One region of the Isoptericola sp. NPDC060185 genome, then DNA from elsewhere that is predicted to be linked to it. Evidence: predicted binding sites of a transcription regulator. Region 1 holds the regulator's gene; the other holds the start of a gene.
What was found. The regulator HspR, encoded in region 1, represses chaperone genes until heat shock. The targets are predictions, from matches to a motif close to AAGTTGAGTCNNNNNGACTCAACTT.
Positions count from the first base shown of each region.

Region 2: a site for HspR is predicted at 9,209-9,233, ahead of ACFWDO_RS12260 (LppM family (lipo)protein). Genes of this name have one in related genera too.

Region 1 is NZ_JBHWYY010000004.1:72,319-83,225, forward strand. Features, by position in the region: gene ACFWDO_RS02755 (phytoene desaturase family protein) at 1-236, shown strand, start outside; gene ACFWDO_RS02760 (transglutaminase domain-containing protein) at 297-1,337, opposite strand; gene ACFWDO_RS02765 (nucleoside deaminase) at 1,376-1,807, opposite strand; gene upp (uracil phosphoribosyltransferase) at 1,980-2,615, shown strand; gene ACFWDO_RS02775 (sigma-70 family RNA polymerase sigma factor) at 2,682-6,716, opposite strand; gene ACFWDO_RS02780 (hypothetical protein) at 6,943-7,719, shown strand; gene ACFWDO_RS02785 (DUF1540 domain-containing protein) at 7,732-8,040, opposite strand; gene ACFWDO_RS02790 (heat shock protein transcriptional repressor HspR) at 8,222-8,647, opposite strand; gene ACFWDO_RS02795 (DnaJ C-terminal domain-containing protein) at 8,760-9,761, opposite strand; gene grpE (nucleotide exchange factor GrpE) at 9,881-10,501, opposite strand; gene dnaK (molecular chaperone DnaK) at 10,498-10,907, opposite strand, start outside.
Region 2 is NZ_JBHWYY010000032.1:34,056-44,962, forward strand. Features, by position in the region: gene ACFWDO_RS12210 (Na+/H+ antiporter subunit A) at 1-241, shown strand, start outside; gene ACFWDO_RS12215 (Na(+)/H(+) antiporter subunit C) at 238-726, shown strand; gene ACFWDO_RS12220 (Na+/H+ antiporter subunit D) at 726-2,318, shown strand; gene ACFWDO_RS12225 (Na+/H+ antiporter subunit E) at 2,315-2,935, shown strand; gene ACFWDO_RS12230 (monovalent cation/H+ antiporter complex subunit F) at 2,932-3,339, shown strand; gene mnhG (monovalent cation/H(+) antiporter subunit G) at 3,336-3,692, shown strand; gene ACFWDO_RS12240 (cation diffusion facilitator family transporter) at 3,716-4,813, shown strand; gene ACFWDO_RS12245 (methylated-DNA--[protein]-cysteine S-methyltransferase) at 4,846-5,382, opposite strand; gene ACFWDO_RS12250 (AlkA N-terminal domain-containing protein) at 5,456-7,105, opposite strand; gene ACFWDO_RS12255 (alpha/beta hydrolase) at 7,139-8,026, opposite strand; gene ACFWDO_RS12260 (LppM family (lipo)protein) at 8,019-9,146, opposite strand; gene clpB (ATP-dependent chaperone ClpB) at 9,283-10,907, shown strand, end outside.

The DNA of each region.
Region 1 (10,907 bases):
TGGCGCACCACAACGCCAACTACGTGAGCGGCGACATCTCCGCCGGCGCCGCCACCATGTGGCAGATCCTCGCCCGGCCCACCCTGTCCGCCGACCCGTACCGCGTCGGCGCGGGCGGCGTCTACCTGTGCTCCGCCTCCACCGCCCCCGGGCCCGGGGTGCACGGCATGGGCGGCTGGCACGCCGCCCGGCACGCGCTGCGCGACGTCTTCGGCATCCGCGTCGCGGCGCTGTAGTCGCGCTGTAGTCGCGCTGTCGCCGTCGTCGTGCCGTCGTCGTGCTCCCGGCGCGGCGGGTCAGCCCGCGGCGTCCCAGCGGGTGGTGCGCTCGCGCAGGTCGGTGACGCCGACGCGGCCGGACGGCGAGAGCGTCGCCACCCGCCCGCGCGGCCCCAGCCCGGAGGCGTACCGCTCCGCGAGGGCTCCCTCCGCGGCGGTGTCCCCGGCGTCGGCGGCCACGAGCAGCGCGGCGAGAGCGTCGGTCACCGCGTCCCACGCGTCGTCGGACAGCGGCACCGCGGGCACGTACCCGGGCGGCGAGGCCGCCGCGAGCGCCGTCAGCCCCGGGTGGGGAGGGAGCGCGCCCCAGACGTCCCAGAGCAGCACCTCCTCGCGCATCCGGTGGGCCAGCTCGAGCAGCACGTAGCCGCGCACGAAGTCCTTGCCGCCCAGCTCGGGCACGTCGGGCGAGACGCCGTAGGACGCCGCGTCGACCTCGCCGGCGCGGATCGCCCGCCACACCTCGGCGGCGGTGGGGAACGGGGAGGCCGGGCCGGTGGGCATGTCGCGGGGGTCGAAGCCCCACGGCCCGTCGGACGTCAGCTCCGGGTCCCAGCGCACCCAGCGCCCGGCGCCCCCGTCGGCCCCCGCGTCCCAGTGCTCGACGACGACGTGGTCGTGGAAGAACGGCGGCTCGAAGTACCCCGCGAACCCGATCCGCGACCGGGCGGGCACCCCGTGCTCGCGCAGCACGCCCAGCGAGAACAGGGTGTGGTCGCGGCAGCAGCCGGCGACCTGGCGGGACGCCTCCCGGGCCGCGTCGAGCGGGCCGGGCTGCCGCGCGGCGGCGGCGTCGAGGATCGTGGACAGCCAGCGCCGGTCGACGTCGTCGCGCTGGTCGTCGGAGAGGTCGGGGTTCCCGGCGCGGTAGTGCACGATCGTCGCGCACGCCGCGGCGGCCGTGGCCGCGGGGTCGGGCGCGACGGCGCGCAGCAGGTCCGCGTGCGGGCCGGGGTCGGAGTACGCGCTCTGGCGCGCGTAGTCGGCGAGCGTCGGGGCCGCCCGACCGGCGGCGGCCGGAGCGTCGTGCTTCTCGTCGGGCTGGGCGGTGGTGTCCATCCGGGTGAGACCTCCGTCGGCTGCGCGAGTCATCGCCGTCAGCGGCGGGACTCGAAGAAGTCTCGCAGGAGCTGCCCGCACTCGTCCTCCCGCACGCCGCCCACCACCTCGACGGCGTGGTTGGCGCGCTGGTCGCGCACCAGGTCCCACACGGAGCCGGTGGCGCCCGCCTTCGGGTCCCAGGCGCCGAGCACGAGGCGTCGCACCCGCGCCGCGACGAGCGCCCCCGCGCACATCACGCACGGCTCCAGGGTCACGACGAGCGTGCAGCCCTCGAGCCGCCACTCGCCGCGCGTGGCGGCGGCCTGCCGCAGGGCGAGCACCTCGGCGTGCGCGGTCGGGTCGCCGGTCTCCTCGCGGCGGTTGCGGCCGAGCCCCACGAGCCGTCCGTCCGCGTCGATCACGAGCGCCCCGACGGGCACGTCGTCGCTGGCGAGCGCGTGCGACGCCTCGTGCAGCGCCAGCCCCATGAGCGCGTCCCACACGCGCCGCCGGCCGCTGACCGTGTGCGGCGGGAACTCGCCGTCCGCCCAGGGCAGCGCGAGGCCGGATCCTGCGGGGCCGGGCGCGGCGTCGGACGTCACAGGGCCAGGCTAGCCGCGGGGAGGTGCCGCAGCCCCGCGCGCCGGTACCGTGGGGGCCATGCGCCTGCACGTCGCCGACCACCCGCTGGTGGACCACAAGCTCACCGTCCTGCGTGACGAGAACACCCCGTCGGCGACGTTCCGTCTCCTCGTCGACGAGCTCGTGACCCTGCTCGCCTACGAGGCGACGCGGCACGTGCGCACGGAGCCCAAGGAGATCCGCACCCCGGTCACCACGACCACGGGCGTGCGCCTCAGCGACCCGAGCCCCATCGTCGTGCCGATCCTGCGCGCCGGGCTGGGGATGCTCGAGGGCATGACGCGCATGATCCCCACCGCCGAGGTCGGCTTCCTCGGCCTGCAGCGCGACGAGTCCACCTACGAGGCCGTCACCTACGCGAACCGCCTGCCCGACGACCTCACCGACCGGCAGGTCTTCCTCCTCGACCCGATGCTCGCCACCGGCGGCACGCTGGTCGCGGCGATCGACTACGTGCTGGAGCGCGGCGCGCGCGACGTCACCGCCGTCTGCCTGCTGGCCACCCCCGAGGGCCTCCAGGTGCTCGACGACGCGATCGGGTCGCGGGTGGACGTGCAGATCGTCGTCGCCGCGGTCGACGAGCGCCTCAACGACCAGAAGTACATCGTGCCCGGCCTGGGCGACGCCGGGGACCGCCTCTACGGCATCGTCTGAGGCGGCATCGTCTGAGACGGCGTCGTCTGAGGCCTCAGCCTCTGAGAACGACCGGCGTCCGAGACGTCAGCGGTACTCGCAGTCGGCGATCCGCTCCCAGCCGCCGCGCCAGTGGTGGCCGCCCCACCAGCGGCCGTTGCCGTCGTTGCTGTTCCCGTTGCCCTGGCCCTGGCCCTGGCCCTGGCCGTTGCCCTGCCCGTTCCCGTTGCCCTGGCCGTTCCCCTGACCATGGCCGTTGCCGTCACCCTGCCCGTTGCCCTGGTTGCCGGCGCCCACGAACCGGTAGTCGGCGCCGCGCCACGAGGCGACGTCTCCCACCTCGTAGCTCGCGCCCCAGCGGTACCGCGGCGAGCACCAGCCCGCGGTGCCGGTGAACGGGTCGACGACGAGGTCGGTGCTCCAGTCGCCCGCGCGGACGGTGAACGTGGCGCCCTTGCGGCCGGTCACCGTGCCGGCGTCGGCGCGCACGCTCTGCCGTGCGGGCACGGTCACCTGCGCCGCGGCGCCGTTCGTGCCGGTCATGGTGAAGTCGAGCGGCACGGACGACCCGGAGTTGTCGAGCACCACCGTCGCGGGCCGGGTCGACGTCGAGCGCCACCGGTCCTTCGTGACCTGCACGTCGCCCTGCTCCACCTGCGCGTGCGGGTCGACCACGACGCACGACACGGCGTCGTAGGAGACGGTCCGCTCGACCGTGGGCTCACGGTCCTCGATCGGCCGCGACAGCCGCAGCGTCAGCTCGCCGGCGTCGGCACGCAGCCCGCCGACGCGCGTCGTGACGGTGGCGTCCGAGCCGGCCGCGACGCGCGTGCCGTCGCCGTCGGCGAGCCGTGCCGTCCAGTCGACCGTCCCGCGGTTCTGCACCGTCACGGCCACCTGCGCCCGGTCGTCGACGCACTGCGTCGCAACGCTCACGTCGACCGTCGAGGCGGGCCACGTCGCGGTGGCGCAGCCCTCGAAGGCGGGCACGTCCACGACGGCCAGGTCGCGGCCGTCCGCGGTCACCGCCACGGTGCGCGTGTTCCACGGGACCGTCACCTGCAGCTCGCCCTTCGCCCCGGCGGCGACCAGCGCGGTGCGGCCGTCGCCGGTGCCCGCGGCCACGGCGAACTTCACCGGGAACGTGGAGGCGGAGTTGTCCACGGGGACGGTCACGGTGCGCCACGACGTGTCGGACGACGGGTCGAAGCGGCACTCGGCGGCGGTCAGCGTCGCCGGCCCGCCGACGGCCGGGGCGAGTGCCGCCGCGGCGTAGCGGGCGGTCGGGGCCACCGCGGGCACGATGCCGCCCTGCGCGGGCTCGTCGCCGTCGTTGTCCGCCACCCAGCGGTACAGCTGGAACTCGGCGGCGCCGGCGTCCAGCGACGTCCGGTCGGTCGGGACGACGAACGTCGCGCTCTCCCCCGGCCCGATCCGCTTCTGGTCCGCGGCGCTCCCGCCGGCGGCCGTCATGCCCACGCGCATCGGCTCGTCGCTGGTGTTGGTCAGCGTGCCGCGCACCTGCAGGCGCCCGTCGTCGTCGGTGACGACGGCGGTGCCGTCGACGTCCCACCGCGGGGCGTAGCAGTCGGCCGCCTGGTGCGGGCCGGCGGCCACGGTGGTGCGGTAGGTCTCCCCGCCGAGCGTCGTGGAGACGGTCCACGTCGCCGTGCCCGACGGCACGCGGATCCCGTCCGGCACCTGCACGGTGGCCGTCTCCCCCGGCGCGAGCTGCTGCGCCGCGGCGGCGGAGCTGCCCGCCGCGTCGAGGCGCACCGCGAGGGTCTGGTCCGTGAGGTTCGTGTAGGTGCCCTCGACGGCGGAGCTCGCCGTGCGGATGCCGCCGGTCACGAGGCAGCGCGCCGCGACGGACCGCGCACCGGCCGTGGCGCCGACCCACGGGGCGGCGACGGTCACGGCGGCGGACGACGGCAGCGCGTGCGTGGAACCGGGCAGCTGCGGTGCGGCGGTCACCGACAGGGACCCGGGAGTGGTGGCGCCGTCGGCGATGACGCGCACCCGCACCGACCGCTGCTCGCCCGGCGCCAGGGGGGCGGCGTCCGGGGCGGCGACGCACGACCACGTGGTGCCGGCGCCCGTCGACCCGCCCGCCCCGGGCACGCAGGTGAGGTCGCCGTCGGAGGCCGCGGGCCGCAGGCCGGGCGGCACGGTGAGCGCCACGGACCAGCCGGCGGCCGGCTGGTCGCCGGTGTTCCGCACGACGACGGGCACCCACGCGGCGCCCGGGTTCGAGACGGGCACGGCGTCGCCCGTGGACGCCGTGAGCTCGGCGCCGTACGGCAGCACGGTGGTGGGCGCCAGCGTGAGCGACTCGGGCGCGACGCCCGTGGCCCAGACCGACGCGCCGATCGCGTAGGCGCCGCCGGCGTCCGCCCGTACGGGCACCGAGCCGGTGCGGGACTCGCCCGCCGCGAGGGAGCCGACCGTGCAGCGCGCGACGCGCGCGGTGGCGTCGGTGGGGGTGCACGCGAGCGCGTCCGGGGCGATCGCGTCGACGACCGCCGCCCCGACGGACGCCGACGGGAGGGCCAGGTCGACCCCGGCGGGCAGCGCCACCTCGACGACGGTCTCCTCGGCGGCGGCCGTCCCCGTGTTGGTGACGGTGAGGACCAGCGGCTGCGTCGTGCGCGGCTGGAGCGGCGTGCCCGCCGCGGACACGGTCAGGTCCGCGACCTGCGGGACCACCAGGGCGGGGGCTGCGAGCAGGTTCGTCGGGTCCGTCGGGTCGGTGGCGGGGTCCGCGCCCGTCCCGCCGTCGCCGGGCTCGACGGCGATGTCCGTGGTGTCCCCGGGCGGCACCCACGGCTGGCCCTGGATGGTGACGGGGGCGGTCGGGACGGCCGCCGGCGGCTCCTGGCTGCTGCCGAGAGCGTTGAGCACGGTGACGACCCCGACGGTCGCCACGGCGACCGCGCTGGCGGCGGCGGCCACGCTCGCGGTGCCCATGACGGCGCCCGCGGCGGCCGCGGTGCCCGCCGTCGCCGCGGTGGCGGCCGATCCCGTCGCCACCCCCGCGGTCGCGACGCCCGCCAGCGACGCGCCGCCCGCGGCGCTCGTCGCCGCAGCACCCGTCGCAGCAGCACCCGTCGTGGCGGCACCCGTCGTGGCGGCCGCCGTCGTGCCCGTCGCGGCAGCCGCCCCCGACGAGATGCCCGCGGCCCCGGCGGTCCCCGTCGCCCCGACCGTCGAGCCCGTGACGCTGCCCACGACCGTCCCCACCGACGTGCCGGCCGCCGCGCCGGTGCCGACGGTCCCGCCCAGCGCCCCGACGAGCCCCCCGACCGCGCCCCCGATCGGCAGCGCTCCCACGACTGCCAGGCCGGCGAGCCCCACGATCAGCGGCGCGACGACGGAGCGCATGCCGTGCGCGATGTCGCCGAGCTCGAGCACCAGGGCGCGGCACTCGCCGCACGACTCCAGGTGGGTGTCGACCTTGGCGACCTCGCGCCGCGCCAGCCCGCCGCGCACGTACGCCCCCAGCAGCGGGTTCACCGCGCGGCACCCGTCGGTCGGCGCGTGCGTGAGGTGCTCCTGCAGGTAGCCGACCCGCAGCCCCTCGCGGGCGCGGTAGGCGAGGGCCGAGACGCCGTTGGGGGTCAGCCCGAGGATGGGCGCCACCTCCGCCGGGGTGCGCCCCTCGATCTCCGTGTACCAGAGCACGGCCTGCCAGCGCTCCGGCAGCGCCTGGTAGGCGTTCTTCACGACGGAGCGCTCGAAGCCCTCGAGGGTGGGGACGTCGGTGGAGTCGGCCAGCCCGAGCGCGGCCTCGAAGGTGCCGTCGTCGGCCGTGGGCCGGGTCCGCCGCACGCCGCGCGCCAGGTCGGCGGCGAGGCGTCGCACGACCGTCAGCAGGTAGGCCCGGAACGTGGCGTCGGGGCCGCCGCCGTGCTGCAGCACGTCGAGCACGCGGTGGAACGCCTCGGACACCAGGTCGTCCGCGTCGGCCGCGGAGCGCACGTACTGCCGGGCGACGGCACGGGCCGCGGGCACGTGCCGCACGTACAGGGCACCGAACGCCTCGAGGTCGCCTCCGCGCACGTCGAGGATCAGCTCGGCGTCGCTGCGCGCCGAGTCGTCCGACCCCACGTAGACGTCCGTCATCGCCGCCCTCGCTCTGGCTTTCGGCGCGCCGTCGGATGCCCGACGCGACTCACGTACCTTACGTGCGTTCAGCCTCTGGTCGGCGGGTGAACTTCCTCAAGAAAGGAGCAGGAAAACCGCAGGATTCCGTGCCTCGGGCAGCGGAAAGAGCATACCCGGTATGCCATGCCCGGTGAAAATGCCGCACAACTGCGTCATGATGGCTGTTCATGGGGGTCCCATCATCATGAACCGGTCCACGAGCGGGCCGCCGGACGCGCCCGAGCTTCCCTCGGACGTCCTCGACCGCTGGCGCGCGACGAGCCTCGCCGAGGTGTGGCTGCGCCCCGACGACTGGTACCACCCCGCCGTCGACGCGCTGGTCGAGGCGTTCGACGAGCGGCGCTCCCCGCACGCCGCCGCCCACCGCCTGGGCTCCGCGCGGGGCCGCGCGGGCGTGGGGCTGGGCGAGACCCTGGACGACGTCGAGTGCCTGTACCGCGCCACCGGCTGCGAACCCGACCCGGACGCGATCCGCGCGGTGGCCGTCGGCTGGGTCCGCGGGCGCGACACCGAACCGGCCCTCGGGGGCGTGCGCGACCCCGGCACCGGGCTCCCCACGCGCGAGTACCTCGCCGAGCGGCTGCGGGAGACCTACGGCGCCGCCGTGGGCGCCGAGGACGGCGTGCCGGCCACGCACTGCCTCGTCGTCGTCGACGTCGCCGTGGACGGGCTCGCCCCGTGGGACCGGGCCGCGCGGTCCGCGACCGTGGGCCGCGCCCTGGAGCAGATCTTCGGGGAGGGGCACCCGATGGCGGCCCTGACGGACGGCGTCTTCGCCGTGCTGGCGCGGCGCGACACGGGCGTCCCCGACCTCGCGAAGTCCACGCGCAGCGTCGTGGAGCGCAACGCCGCGCTCATGGGGCTCGGGGACGCGCTGCGGCGCCCCACCCGCGTGTGGGTGGAGCGCCTGCCGACGACGCACGCCGCCGCCGCGCAGCTGCTGGCGCAGCTCGCCCGCTGACAGGTCGGGCGGTCAGGACTGCGCGTAGGTGAGGCAGTCGGCGTGGTTCACGTCGTCCTGGCCCGGCCCGACGCGGATCGCGGCGGCGGCGCACTCGAGCTCGTGGTTGTGCACGCAGTCGCCGCGCTGGCACGCCCCCACGTGGGCGACGACCTTCTCCAGGCCGCCCTTGGCGCTCAGCGGGATGAACGTGGCGCACGACGCGTCACCGGAGTGCCCGGCGATCGTGACGGCGCCGGCGTGGCAGCCGTGGTCGTGGTTGTAGCCGCAGCCCTCGACGGTGCACTCGGTGACCTCGGGCATCTCCATCAGCGTGCTCATGGTGCGCTCCTCGCCGCTCGACGCCGGCTCTCGCCGCCTTCGACCACGATATTCCTCGCGCACGGAAATGCACAGTGAATGCGAGAGGGAATTCACGTCTGCACAAATAAGGAATGCCTTACCCATTGCCCTCACGAATGGGTTCCCGCGAATTAGCGAAGAATTGCGTTGCGGAAAGTCGTCAGCCGCGGCGGTGCGGACGCCACAGCACCAGCGCCCCCTCCTCGGCCTCCAGCTCCGACCGCTCGACGCGGCGGACGCGCTGCCCTCGCCGCACGACGACGACGTCGCCCGAGGTCCCGGCGGTGAACACCCGGCCCCCGGGCTGCATCGCGAGCGCGGCCAACCTGGCCTCGAGCTGCGCCACGTGCTCCTGCAGGTCGAGGATGCGCCGGATGCCGGCGAGGTTGATCCCCTCGACCTGCGCGAGCCGCTGGACCTCCAGCAGCCGGGAGACGTCCCGCTGCGAGTAGCGCCGGCCGCGCCCCGCGGTGCGGCGCGGCGTCACGAGGCCGAGGCGGTCGTACTGCCGCAGCGTCTGCGGGTGCATCCCCGCCAGCCGGGCCGCCTGCGACACGGTCAGCACCGGGGCGTCCTCGGCAACCATCGCTACCTCCCTCGCTCGGCGTCCGTCGCGCGGAGGAGCATCGCTCCGCCGCGCGCTGCACTCGTCATTCCGCCGCGCGCTGCACTCGTCATTCCGCCGCGCGCTGCACTCGTCATTCCGCCGCGCGTTGCGCGAGGCCGGCGCGGACGTCCTCGTGGTCGCTCTCGGCGGCGAACGCCTCGAGCGCCTCCTTCGCCTTGCGGCTGAGCTTCTGCGGCACCGTCACCTGGACGGTGACCAGCAGGTCGCCCTGCGTCTTCGCGGTCTTCACGCCGCGGCCCTTGACCCGCAGCACCCGGCCCGACGGCGTGCCCGCCGGGACCTTCAGCCGCACCGTGCCGCCGTCGAGCGTCGGCACCTCGAGGGTCGTGCCCAGCGCGGCCTCCGCGAACGTCACGGGCACGGACATGCGCAGGTTGGCGCCGTCGAGCGTGAACACGGGATGCGGCGCGACGTGCACGGTGACCACGAGGTCGCCCGCGTCGCCGCCGCCCGCGCCCGGCCGGCCCTTGCCGCGGATACGGAGCTTGCGGCCGTCGTTCACGCCTGCCGGGATCTTCGTCTTGACCTTGCGGCCGTCCACCGTGAACTCCACGGTGGCGCCCTCCACGGCCGTGCGGAACGGCAGCGTGGTCTCCGCCGCGACGTCCGGGCCCTTCTGCGGCGCGGTGAAGCCGGCGCGCTGCCGGCCGGCGGCGCGGAAGCCGCCCTGGCCGCCGAGCATCGAGCTGAGGATGTCCTCGAAGCCTCCGGACCCGCCCTGCGGGTACTGCGTGTAGCGCGCGTTCGGTGCGCCCTGGCCGCCGAACATCGAGCCGAAGACGTCCTCGAAGCCGTTGCCGCCGCCGCCGGGGCCCGCGGCGAACCGCGCCCCGCCGCCCGCCATCGCGCGGACGGCGTCGTACTGCTGGCGCTGCTCGGTGTCCGAGAGCACCGCGTACGCCTCGCCGATCTCCTTGAACTTGGCCTCGGCCGATGCGTCCCCCGGGTTCTGGTCCGGGTGGTACTGGCGGGCGAGCTTGCGGTACGCCTTCTTGATGGCCGCGTCGTCCGCGTCCTTGGGGACGCCGAGAGCGGAGTAGAAGTCCTTCTCGATCCAGTCCTGACCTGTCACGACGCCCCCTTCCTGGTCATGCTCGTGATCTCATCATCCTCGTCGAACGGGTCCGGGCGGGCCACGCCGAACGCTCGGCATGCCCCACCCGGACCACGGTGTCCTTCAGCGGCCCGGCGTCACTCGGGGCCGACGACGCCCACACGGGCGGCGCGGACCACCTTCTCGCCGATCCGGTAGCCGGGCTCCACCACCAGGCTGACGGTCGTGGCCGCGACGTCCGGGTCGACGTTGTGCATGAGCGCCTCGTGCACCGTGGGGTCGAACTCCTCCCCCACCTGGCCGAACCGCTCGATGCCGAACTTCGCCAGCGACGCGTCGAGCTTCTCCGCGATGGCCGCCATGGGCCCGGTGAGCTCGGCGTGCTGCTTGGCGCGCTCGATGTCGTCGAGCACCGGCAGCAGCGCGACCAGCACGTCCTGCGTGCCCTGCGTGCGCGCCACCTCCTGGTCGCGCAGCGACCGGTTGCGGTAGTTCGTGAACGACGCCCGCTCCCGCTGCAGCGCATCCAGGTGCTCGGCCGCCTCGGCCTTGGCCTTGAGGACCTCGGCGCTCTCGGCGGCCTCGCCCTCGGGCTCGAAGTCGAGTGCCGCGAGCGGGTCGGTGCTCTCGCCCTCGCCGCCGGCCGCCGACTCCCGGGCCTCCCCCGACTCGGGGTCGACCTTGCGCTTGTCGGTGAAGTGGAAGGGGGCGTCCCCCGAGCCCTCGGGCTCGGGGGTCCCCTGCGGGTTCTCCGTCACTTCTTGTCGTCCTCGTCGTCGACGATCTCGGCGTCGACCACGTCCTCGTCGGGGGCGGAGGTCGCGCCCGCGGCCGCGGCCGCGTCGTCCTCGGCCGCCGCGGTGTCACCCGCGGCCTGCTCCTGCTCGGCCGTGGCGTAGAGCGCCTGGCCGATCTTCTGCGAGGAGGCGCCGAGCTTCTCGTACGCGGACTTCACGGCGTCGGCGTCCTCGCCCTCCAGGGCGGTCTTGACGGCGGCGACGTCCGCCTCGACCTCGGTGACGACCTCGGCGGGGAGCTTGTCGCGGTTGTCCGCGATCTGCTTCTCCATCGAGTACGCGAAGGCCTCGGCCTGGTTGCGGGTCTCGGCCTCCTCGCGACGCTTCTTGTCCTCGGCCGCGTGCTCCTCGGCGTCCTTCACCATGC
Region 2 (10,907 bases), on a different contig from region 1:
GCTGCAGAGCACGATCGTCAACATGCATTTCCCGGTGCTCGGGGACGTGCACCTCGTGACCTCGCTGTTCTTCGACATCGGCGTGATGCTCGTGGTCGTCGGGCTGGTCCTCGACCTGCTGCGCACGCTCGGGGCCGAGATCGACCGGCAGGACCCGCGGCCCGCGCGCACGGTGGTCGTCGGCGAGGTCGAGGCGCCGCCCGCGAACGGCGACGCCCCGCACGAGGAGGCCGCCCGATGATCGTCCTCGAGAACACCCCGCCGGCCATCCTGGTGCTGGCCATCGGCGTCCTCTTCGCCACCGGCGTCTACCTGCTGCTGGAGCGCCCCCTGACGCGCGTGCTGCTCGGCTTCGTGCTCATCGGCAACGGCGTGAACCTCATGCTGCTGGTCATGGGCGGGCGCTCCGGGGCGTCGCCGATCATCGGCAACGCCCCGGACGGCGTGCGCATGAGCGACCCGCTCGCGCAGGCCATGGTGCTCACCTCGATCGTCATCACGCTGGCCCTCACCGCGTTCGTGCTGGCCATGGCCTACCGGTCGTGGCAGCTGCACGGCCACGACGAGGTCGCGGACGACGTCGAGGACCGCCGCGTCGCCCGGCACGCCGCGCTCAACGCCCCCGCGTTCGAGGACGCCGACGACACCGAGCCCGACCAGACCCTCGACGAGGAAGCGGCGGACGTGCACGACGACGTCGACGACAAGGACGAGGAGCGCCCGTGATGCCCTGGTCCGTCGAGACGCTCGTCCCGCTGCCCGTCATGCTGCCGCTCTTCGCGGCGGGGCTGACGCTCGCCCTGCACCGGTACGCCCGCGTGCAGCGCATCATCAGCGTCACGGCCCTGTCCGCCGCGCTCGCCGCGTCCCTCGGGCTGCTGTTCGCGGCCGACTCCGGCCCCATCGTCGTCGAGGTCGGCAACTGGGCGGTGCCCGTCGGGATCGACCTGGTGGCCGACCGCATCTCGGCCGTGATGCTCACGGTCTCGTTCGTGATGCTGCTGTGCGTGCTCCTGTACTCCCTGGGGCAGGGCGTGCCCGAGGGGGAGGACGACCCGGGCACCACGCGCGGCGACCGGATCCCCGTCGCGATCTTCCACCCGACGTTCCTCATCCTGGCGGCGGGCGTCGCGAACGCGTTCCTCACGGGCGACCTGTTCAACCTGTACGTCGGCTTCGAGATCCTGCTCGCGTCGTCGGCGGTGCTGCTCACCCTCGGTGGCACGGCCGAGCGCATCCGCGCGGGGTCGGTCTACATGATCGTGACGCTGGTGTCCTCCACGCTGTTCCTCACCGCCATCGCGCTGATCTACGGCGCTACCGGCACGGTGAACATGGCGCAGCTCGCCGAGCGGCTGCCGGAGATCGACCCGACCGTGCGCACCGCTCTGCAGCTCCTGCTGCTGCTCGCCTTCGGGATCAAGGCCGCGATCTTCCCGCTGTCCGCATGGCTGCCGGACTCCTACCCGACGGCGCCCGCGCCCGTCACCGCCGTGTTCGCGGGGCTGCTCACCAAGGTGGGCGTGTACTCCATCCTGCGCACGCAGACGCTGCTGTTCCCGGACAACCCCACCGTGGACCAGGTGCTCATGGTGCTGGCGCTGCTCACGATGGTCATCGGCATCCTGGGCGCCGTGGCGCAGAACGACGTCAAACGCCTGCTGTCGTTCACCCTGGTCAGCCACATCGGCTACATGATCTTCGGCATCGCGCTCGCCACCGAGGCGGGCACGGCCGCGGCCATCTACTACGTGGTGCACCACATCTCCGTCCAGACGGCGCTGTTCCTCGTCGTGGGCCTCGTGGAGTGGCGGGGTGGCTCGACGTCGCTCGACCGGCTCGGCGGCCTCGCCAAGCTCGCGCCCGGGCTGGCCGTGCTGTTCTTCGTGCCCGCGCTCAACCTGGCCGGCATCCCGCCGCTGTCCGGGTTCCTCGGCAAGGTCGGGCTGCTCACCGAGGGCGCGCGCGTCGACACCGGCCTGGCGTGGGTGCTGGTCGTGGGGTCCGTCGTGACGTCGCTGCTCACGCTCTACGCCGTCGTCAAGGCGTGGAACAAGGCGTTCTGGCAGGCCCCGTCGGAGGAGATCGAGTCCGACGTGCCGCTGCCGCGCGGGATGGTGCTGCCCACGGGCGCGCTCGTCGCGTTCGGGCTGCTGCTCACCGTCGCGGCGGGCCCGCTGTACGGGTACGCGGAGCGCGCCGCGACGGCGTCGATGGACGGCCACACGTACGTCGACGCCGTCTTCCCCGGCGGCGCCGACCGCGGCCAGGGCGAGTCGGTCGCCGGGAACGGCGGCCGCGAGGGAGGCGGCAGATGAGCCCCCGGCCGCGCCGGCCCGGGCTGCTGCGCCGGCTGGGCTCGCAGTGGCACGCCCTCGCGCTCCTCACCCTCATCTGGGTGCTGCTGTGGGGCGACCTGTCCTGGGCCAACGTCATCGCCGGCGCCCTGATCGCGGCCGTCGTGGTCACGCTGTTCCCGCTGCCGAACATCTCCATGCAGGGCACCGTGCGGCCGTGGCCCACCGCCGTCCTCGTGGGGCGGTTCGTGGCCGACCTGTTCCTCGCGTCCTTCGAGGTCGCGTGGACGGCGATCAAGCCCGGCCCGACGCCGCACGGAGCCATCGTCGCCGTCCGGCTGCGCAACCCCGAGGACGCGTACCTCACGATCACTGCCGTGATGTCGTCGCTGGTGCCGGGGTCGCTCGTCGTCGAGGCGCGGCGCAGCACGGGCGTCGTCTACCTGCACGTGCTCGACATCGACGGGGCCGGCGGGCCCGAGACGGTGCGTCGTGACACGCTCGCGCTGGAGGAGCGCGTGCTGCGCGCCTTCGCCAGCCGCACCGTCCTGACCCGGTGCGGGCTGGGTTCCGATGCCGACGCCCCGACCCCGGCCGCGGGGGCCGGCGATCCCGGACGAGGGGAGGGGGACGCATGATCCTCGCAGCCGTGATCGCGGCGGCCGTGCTCGTGGCCGTCGCCGCGCTGCTCGCGCTGGTCCGCGTGGAGCGCGGGCCCTCGATGCTCGACCGTGCCGTCGCGCTGGACGCCCTCACCATCACGCTCGTCGGCGCCATCGCCATCGAGGCGTTCTGGTCGCGCCGCACGGAGACCATCCCCATCCTCGTCGCGCTGTCCATGGTCGGCTTCGTCGGCTCGGTGACGATGGCGCGGTTCGCCGCGAAAGAGCCGGAGGGCGAGGGCCGCGTGCGCTCGCGGGAGGAGGTCGCCGCCCAGGCGCGCGACGTCGACGTGCCCCGTGGTGAGCGCCGCGGCGAGCAGCGGGGCGGCGCGCGCGACGTCGACCCGGACGCCGAGGACGAGGGAGGTGGCGCGCGATGACCCAGGTCGAGCCCGGGCTGTGGACGACGATCGCCGACTCCCTCGCGGTCGTGTGCCTGCTCGCGGGGGCGTTCCTCACCCTCGCCGCGGGCGTGGGCCTGACCCGCTTCCCGTCCCTGCTGGCGCGCATGCACACCGTGACCAAGCCGCAGGTGCTGGGGCTGATGCTCATGCTCACGGCGCTCGCGCTGCGGGTGCGCAGCTGGTCGGCCGTCGCGATGCTCGTGCTGGTCGTGGCGTTCCAGGTCATCACGTCGCCCGTCGCGGCACACATGGTGGGCCGGGCCGGCTTCCGCACCGGCAAGGTCGACCCGGAGGACCTGCGGCCCAACGAGTTCGGCGAGCCCGACTGACGCTCGGCTGGTAGACCGGGCGCATGGCACCCGCCGAGTCCGACACCCCGCCCGAGCCGGACCCCTCCGCCGCACCCGACGCGCTCACGCACCCCGGCGCATCCGACCCGTTCGACGCGCTCTCGCACCCGGCCGACCCGGAGCCGGACGCCGCGCCGCCGCACCCGGGCGTCAGCCCGCGCGTCGTGCAGGACGCCCACGGCGGCGAGAGCACGCTCACGGTGGTCATCGCGTTCTTCGCGAACGCCGTCGTCGCCGCGGCGAAGACCGCCGCCGCCGTGATCACCGGGTCCGCGTCGATGCTGGCAGAGGCCGTGCACTCCTGGGCCGACACCGGCAACGAGATCTTCCTGCTCGTGGCCGACCGGCGGTCCCGCCGGCCCGCCGACCCCCTCCACCCGCTGGGGTTCGGCCGGGAGGCGTACGTCTGGTCGATGTTCGCCGCGATCGGCCTGTTCGCCGTCGGCGCCGGCGTGTCCATCACGCACGGCATCCAGGAGCTGGTGCACCCGGAGCCCGCGAGCGACTTCGGCGTCGCCTACGTCGTCCTCGCCGTCGCGTTCGTGCTCGAGGGCGTGTCGTTCCTGCAGGCCAGCCGGCAGGCGCGCGCCGAGGCGAAGAAGGCGGAGCACGACGTGCTGCACCACGTGCTGGTCACGTCCGACCCGACCCTGCGCGCCGTCTTCGCCGAGGACGCCGCCGCGCTGATCGGCCTGGTCGTCGCGTTCGCGGGGGTGCTCGCGCACCAGCTCACCGGGTCGCCCGTGCCGGACGCCGTCGGGTCGATCGTCGTCGGCGTCGTCCTCGCCGTCGTGTCCCTCGTGCTCGTGGACCGCAACCGCCGGTTCCTCGTCGGCGAGGCCGCGCGGCCCGAGACCCGCTCCGCCGTGCTGGCGCACCTCGTCACCCTGCCGCAGGTGGAGCGCGTGACGTACCTGCGGATGGAGTACGTGGGGCCGCGGTCGCTGTACCTCGTGGCCAGCGTGGACCTGGCCGGCAACGAGCCCGAGTCGACCGTCGCGCGGCGGCTCGACGACCTCGAGCGCGCCGCGACGCAGGTGCCCGTCATCGCCGGGGCCGTGTTCACCGTGTCGACGCCGGAGGAACCGTCGCTGGCGTGACGGCTCCTCCGGCGCGGGCCCGGGCTGCGGGCTCAGCCCGCGTGCCGGGCCTCGTGGGCCAGCAGGCTCCGCTTGACGTCGAGGCCGTAGCGGAAGCCGCCGAGGGTGCCGTCCGTGCGCAGCACGCGGTGGCACGGCACGAACAGGGCGGCCGCGTTCATCGCGCACGCGCCGGCGGCGGCGCGCACGGCGGCGGGCCGGCCGGAGAGCTCCGCGTAGCGGGTGTACGTGACCGGGTCGCCGGCGTCGACCGTGCGCAGCACGTCCCACGCGTGGGCGCGGTAGGGCCCGGAAACCTGGCGCACGGCGACGTCGTCGATCGCGTGCACGTCGCCCGCGTAGTACGCGCGCACCGCCGCGACGGCGGGCGCGACGGCCGCGTCGTCCTCGGCCACGGGGACCGTCTCGGAAGGGCGGACGTCGGGGTGGGTGAGGCCGATCAGCGCGTCGGCGTCGGTGGTCCAGCCGGACGCCAGCACCGTGCCGTCCGGCTCGACGACGACGGTGAACGGCCCGTCGGGGGTGGTCAGCGTGGTGGTGCGGGCGGACGTGGTGGTGCTCGTAGACATGGTTCCTCCGTGAGGTCGTGCCGAACAGGCAGCTGATGTCGGAAAGGGGCCGGAGAGCGGCCGAATACGGTGCCTACTGCCTGGTCGGCGGGAGGGCGGCGCGCCACAGGTGCATGGCGGCGTACGACCGCCAGGGCGCCCACCGCTCCGCGCGGACGGCGAGGGCGCGCGACCGGGCGGCGCGCGGGGCGTCGTCACCCGCGCCGGGCAGGACGATCCCGGCGGCGGCCGCGCCCGCGAGGAGGGCGACATCGCCGTCGAGCCAGGCGTCCGGGTCGCGCAGCACGCGCATCGCGACGTACGCCGCGGTCCAGGGGCCGATGCCGCGGCGGGCGACGAGCGCGGCGCGCAGGCTGTCGCCGTCGTCGCCCACACCCACGGCCAGGGAGCCGTCGTCGAGCGCGCGGGCCGAGTCCGTCACGGTGGCCAGCGACCGGGCGGGCAGCCGCAGGTGGTCGGCCGCCGACGCCGCGACCTGCGCGGGCGTGGGGAACAGGCGGGTGAGGCCGGGCACGGCCGAGTCGTACGTCGTGCCGGCGCCCGCGGCCAGCCGGCTCAGGTGCGTGCGCGCGGCGGCGACGCTGATCTGCTGCCCGACGATGGCGCGCACCACGATCTCGTGCGGGTCCACCGTGCCCGGCACGCGCAGCCCGGGGGTGCGCGCGACGAGGGGCGCGAGGGCCGCGTCGTCGGCGAGCGTGGCGTCGACGGCGGCCGGGTCCGAGTCGAGGTCGAGCAGGCGGCGCAGGCGCGTCACCGCCACGGAGACGTCCGCGGCCGACGAGAGCTCCAGCCGCACCGCGACCCGCCCCGGCCCGACGCCCGGCCCCGCGACGACCTCCGCCGCGCCCGGCCCGTGGGGCAGGGCGAGGGTGCGGGCGTAGCGCACGTCGTCGCCGGACAGGTCGGCGACCTCCACGCCGTCGACGGCACGGGCGGCGAGGAACGCCACGACTCCGCGGCCGTCGAACGGCTCGCGGACGGGCAGCTCGAGGTCGAGGCGAACCCGCGCGACGTCGCAGCCGCGCTCACCTTCCAGCAAGCGATCTGTCGCGGCATCGGGCCCCGTGGCGCGGGAGATCGCTTGGTGGAAGGCAGGGTCGGGACGTGCGCGACGGCGGGCGCGGGCGCGCAGGTCGCTCGGCGTCGTGTCGAAGACCTCCGCCACGGTGTCGTTGAACTGCCGGATCGAGCCGAAGCCGGCGGCGAACGCGACGTCCGCGAGCGGCAGGTCCGTCCCGACCACCAGGCTGCGCGCGGTCTGCGCCCGCTGCGCACGGGCGAGGGCGAGCGGCCCGGCGCCGAGCTCGGCGGACAGCATCCGGTGCACGTGCCGCGCGCTGTACCCCAGCCGGGCGGCGAGCCCGTCCGTGCCCTCACGGTCGACGACGCCGTCGGCGATGAGCCGCATCGCGCGCCCCGCGAGGTCGTGCCGCAGGTCCCATGCCGGCGTGCCGGGCGCCGCCTCGGGCAGGCACCGCTTGCAGGCGCGGTACCCGGCCTCGTGCGCCGCCGCCGACGTCAGGTAGAACGTGACGTTCTCCGGCTTCGGCGTGCGGGCGGGGCACGACGGCCGGCAGTAGATCCCGGTGGTCCGCACGGCCGTGAAGAACTGGCCGTCGAACCGGGTGTCGCGGGCCGCGATCGCCCGGTACCGCTCCGCGAAGTCCTGCGCGGTGGGGGCCGCCGGCGTCGGGGTCTCGGGCCGGGCTGTCGTCGTCATGCCCCCATCCTCACGCGCGCCCCCGACGTCCGGCTAGCGGGAATCGGACACGGCGGCGCGCTCGCGGATGTGCACGACGTCGAGCACGGAGTCCGTGGTCACCAGCTCGTCGTGCCACGACCGCGCCGGGCCGGACCGGTCGGACGCCAGCACGAGCACCGGGATCGTGAGGTCCAGCCCGCGGGCCACCCGGTGGTGCGCGCGACGCACGGAGCGCAGCCAGCCGGCGCGGACGGGGAAGCCGGCGTGCGGCTTCCAGGCCAGGTCGTAGTCCCACTCGCCGCCGGTCTCGCGGTGCAGCGCCGCGCCGTAGTGCTCGCCGAGGGAGCCCACCGGCAGCCGCGGCGCGAACCGTCCGACGACGTCGATCGCCCAGGTCGCCGGCCCACGCATCAGCCAGGTCTCGTTGAGCTCGAGCCACGGGCTGTTGAGCACCAGCGCGTCCGCCCGGCCGGGGCGGGCGTTCGCCCACAGCGGCGCGACCAGGCCCCCCGTCGAGTGCCCGAGCACCACCAGCCGCTCGTGGCCCGCGGCGCGCACGGCGGCGGCCGCGGCGTCGAGATCCTGGGCGTACAGGGCGAGGTCGTCCACGAGGTTCGGGTCGCGCCCGGCGGCGACGTGCGCGGCGAGCGCCCGCCCGTGGCCGCGCAGGTCGACGGCGTAGAACGCGTGCCCCCGCGCGGCGACGGCGCGCGCGACGTGCGGGTGGAAGAAGTAGTCGACGAAGCCGTGCACGTACAGCACCGCGGTGCGGGCCGGCGGAGCCCCGGGCGTGGCCGGGTCGGGCGTGGACGGGACGTGGCGGACCAGGACCGCCTCCGCACCGCCGGGCAGCGCGAGGGTGCGCTCCTGGAACTCCGGGCCGAGGACGTCCTCGCGCCACGCCCCCGCGGGGCCCGGCGCGGACGGTGCGTCAGGCACCCGGCGTCGGGTCGGTCGGGCGCGCCGGCCCCGGAGTCGTGCCGGGGTCGTCGGTGCCGGGGTCGTCACTGCCGGGCTCGTCGGTCTCGGGCTCGTCGGGCCGGGGCTCGCCGGACGACGGCGCGGTGCCGCGCTCGGCGGCGCCGTGCTCCCGGCGGTAGGCGTCCTCCTCGCCGGGGCGGCCGGGCTCCAGCGGCTCGGCGACGGGTCCGGTCGACGGGCCGGCCGGGGGAGCGGGCTCGGGGGCCGCCTCCGGCTCCAGCGGCTCGGCGACGGGTCCGGTCGTGGGTCCGGTCGGGGGCTCGGTCGGGGGCTCGGTGGTCGCGCCGCCGAAGACCTGCTCCTCCGGCGTGGGGCCGGCCGCGGGGACGGCGCCGGGCGTCGTCTCCGCGGCGAACGCGGCGTCTCCGGTCGCGGTCCCGGTGACCGGGGCGGGCCGGCGGTTGTTCCGCACGACGAACCACACGACGAGCCCGATGACGACCAGCCCGACGACCAGCCCGACGATCCACCACGGGAACCCGTTGTCGGCCTCGGCCGAGCCGACGGCGTGGATCTCGGTCTTCTCGCCGACCTGTGGCGTCCAGGTGACGGTGGTGCCGTCGATGGCGCCGGTGGCGTCGCTGACCGCCCCGGGGAAGGTGATCGCGAGGCGTACGTCGAAGGCGTCCTGCACCTTCTGCGGCAGCGACTTGAGCTGGTCGGCGCCCTGGGCGAGGTCCAGGGTGCCGTCGACCACGTAGTCGTCGCCGTCGCGCGTGATGCTCAGGTCCTCGCCGCCCTCGCCGGAGATCTGGTCGATCGGCGCGTCCGTGAAGGTGTACTTGGTGCCGGTGTAGTCGTCGTCGGACCACGGCTCCTGGGACGCGCCCTCGGGCAGGTTCTGCGACAGCTCCCCGCCGGCCTGCTTCCACAGCTCGCCGGGCTCCATCCCCATCGTCTCGGCGAGGCTGTTGGAGACGGCCATGATCATGGTGCCGGAGACGGTGTCGTCCTCCGAGAGCGTCATGTCCATGTCGACCTTCATGCAGCCGGCGAGGGCGAGGAGGCCGACGGCGGCGAGCAGGGCCGCGATCGCTGTGCGGAGGCGGCGCACGGGGCCGCGGGCTGGAGTGGTCACCGGCCCAGCATCCCGCAGCACCGGGGTGTGAGCCACCGGGCATGCCGAGCGGCTTGCGAGCAAAGTTGAGCGGAATAGACTCAACTTTGGCGACGTTCCCCAGAAAGACGTTTTCCCTCGTCATCCCGGAGGTCCCATGGACATCAAGCTCACGACCATGTCGCAGCAGGCGCTCGGCGACGCCGTCCAGTCGGCGTCGGCCGCGGGCAACCCCCAGCTCGAGCCGGTGCACCTGCTGCAGGCGCTGCTCCAGCAGTCGGGCGGTGTCGCCGTCGGCCTGCTCGACGCCGTCGGCGCAGGCGCGCAGCAGATCGGGCAGCGCGCCCGTGCCGCCCTGGTGGCCCTGCCGCAGGTGAGCGGCAGCGCCGTCGCCCAGCCCTCGCCGTCGCGCGCCATGAGCGCCGTGCTCGAGAACGCGGGCAAGGAGGCCGAGGCGCTCGGCGACGAGTACGTCTCGACCGAGCACCTGCTCATCGCTCTCGCCGCCGGTCAGTCCGCCGCGGCCCAGGCGCTCACCGAGGCGGGCGCCACCGCCGACGCGCTGCGCGCCGCCCTGCCCGCCGTCCGCGGCTCGTCCCGCGTGACCAGCCCCAACCCCGAGGGCACCTACAAGGCGCTGGAGCAGTACGGCAGCGACCTCACGCAGCGCGCCCGCGACGGCAAGCTCGACCCGGTCATCGGTCGGGACTCGGAGATCCGCCGCGTCGTGCAGGTGCTGAGCCGCCGCACCAAGAACAACCCCGTGCTCATCGGCGAGCCCGGCGTCGGGAAGACCGCCGTCGTCGAGGGCCTGGCCCAGCGCATCGTCGCGGGCGACGTCCCCACGTCGCTGCAGGGCAAGCGCCTCGTCGCGCTCGACCTGGCCGGCATGGTCGCGGGCGCTAAGTACCGCGGCGAGTTCGAGGAGCGGCTCAAGGCCGTCCTCGAGGAGATCACCGCGTCGGACGGCGAGGTCGTCACCTTCATCGACGAGCTGCACACCGTCGTCGGCGCGGGCGCCGGCGGCGAGGGCGCCATGGACGCGGGCAACATGCTCAAGCCCATGCTCGCCCGCGGCGAGCTGCGCCTGGTCGGCGCCACGACCCTCGACGAGTACCGCGAGCACATCGAGAAGGACCCGGCCCTCGAGCGGCGCTTCCAGCAGGTGTTCGTCGGCGAGCCGTCCGTGGAGGACACGGTCGCGATCCTGCGCGGGCTCAAGGAGCGGTACGAGGCGCACCACAAGGTGACGATCGCGGACTCTGCGCTCGTCGCCGCCGCCGCGCTGTCCGACCGGTACATCACCGGCCGCCAGCTGCCCGACAAGGCGATCGACCTCGTCGACGAGGCGGCGTCGCGCCTGCGCATGGAGATGGACTCCTCGCCCGTCGAGATCGACGAGCTGCAGCGCGCCGTCACGCGCCTCGAGATGGAGGAGGTCGTGCTCAAGGAGTCCGACGACGCGGCGTCGACGGAGCGCCTGGAGCGGCTGCGCGCCGACCTCGCGGACACGCGCGAGCGGCTCGCCGCGCTCACCGCGCGGTGGGAGTCGGAGAAGGCCGGCCACAACCGCGTCGGCGACCTGCGCGCCCGCATCGACGAGCTGCGCACCGAGTCCGACCGGCTGCAGCGCGAGGGCGACCTCGAGTCCGCCGCGCGGCTGCTGTACGGGGAGATCCCGCAGGTCGAGCGCGAGCTCGCCGACGCGGAGCGGGCGGAGGCGTCGCAGGAGGCCGACGAGGCCGCCGCGCACGAGGCGCCGATGATCGCCGACAAGGTGGG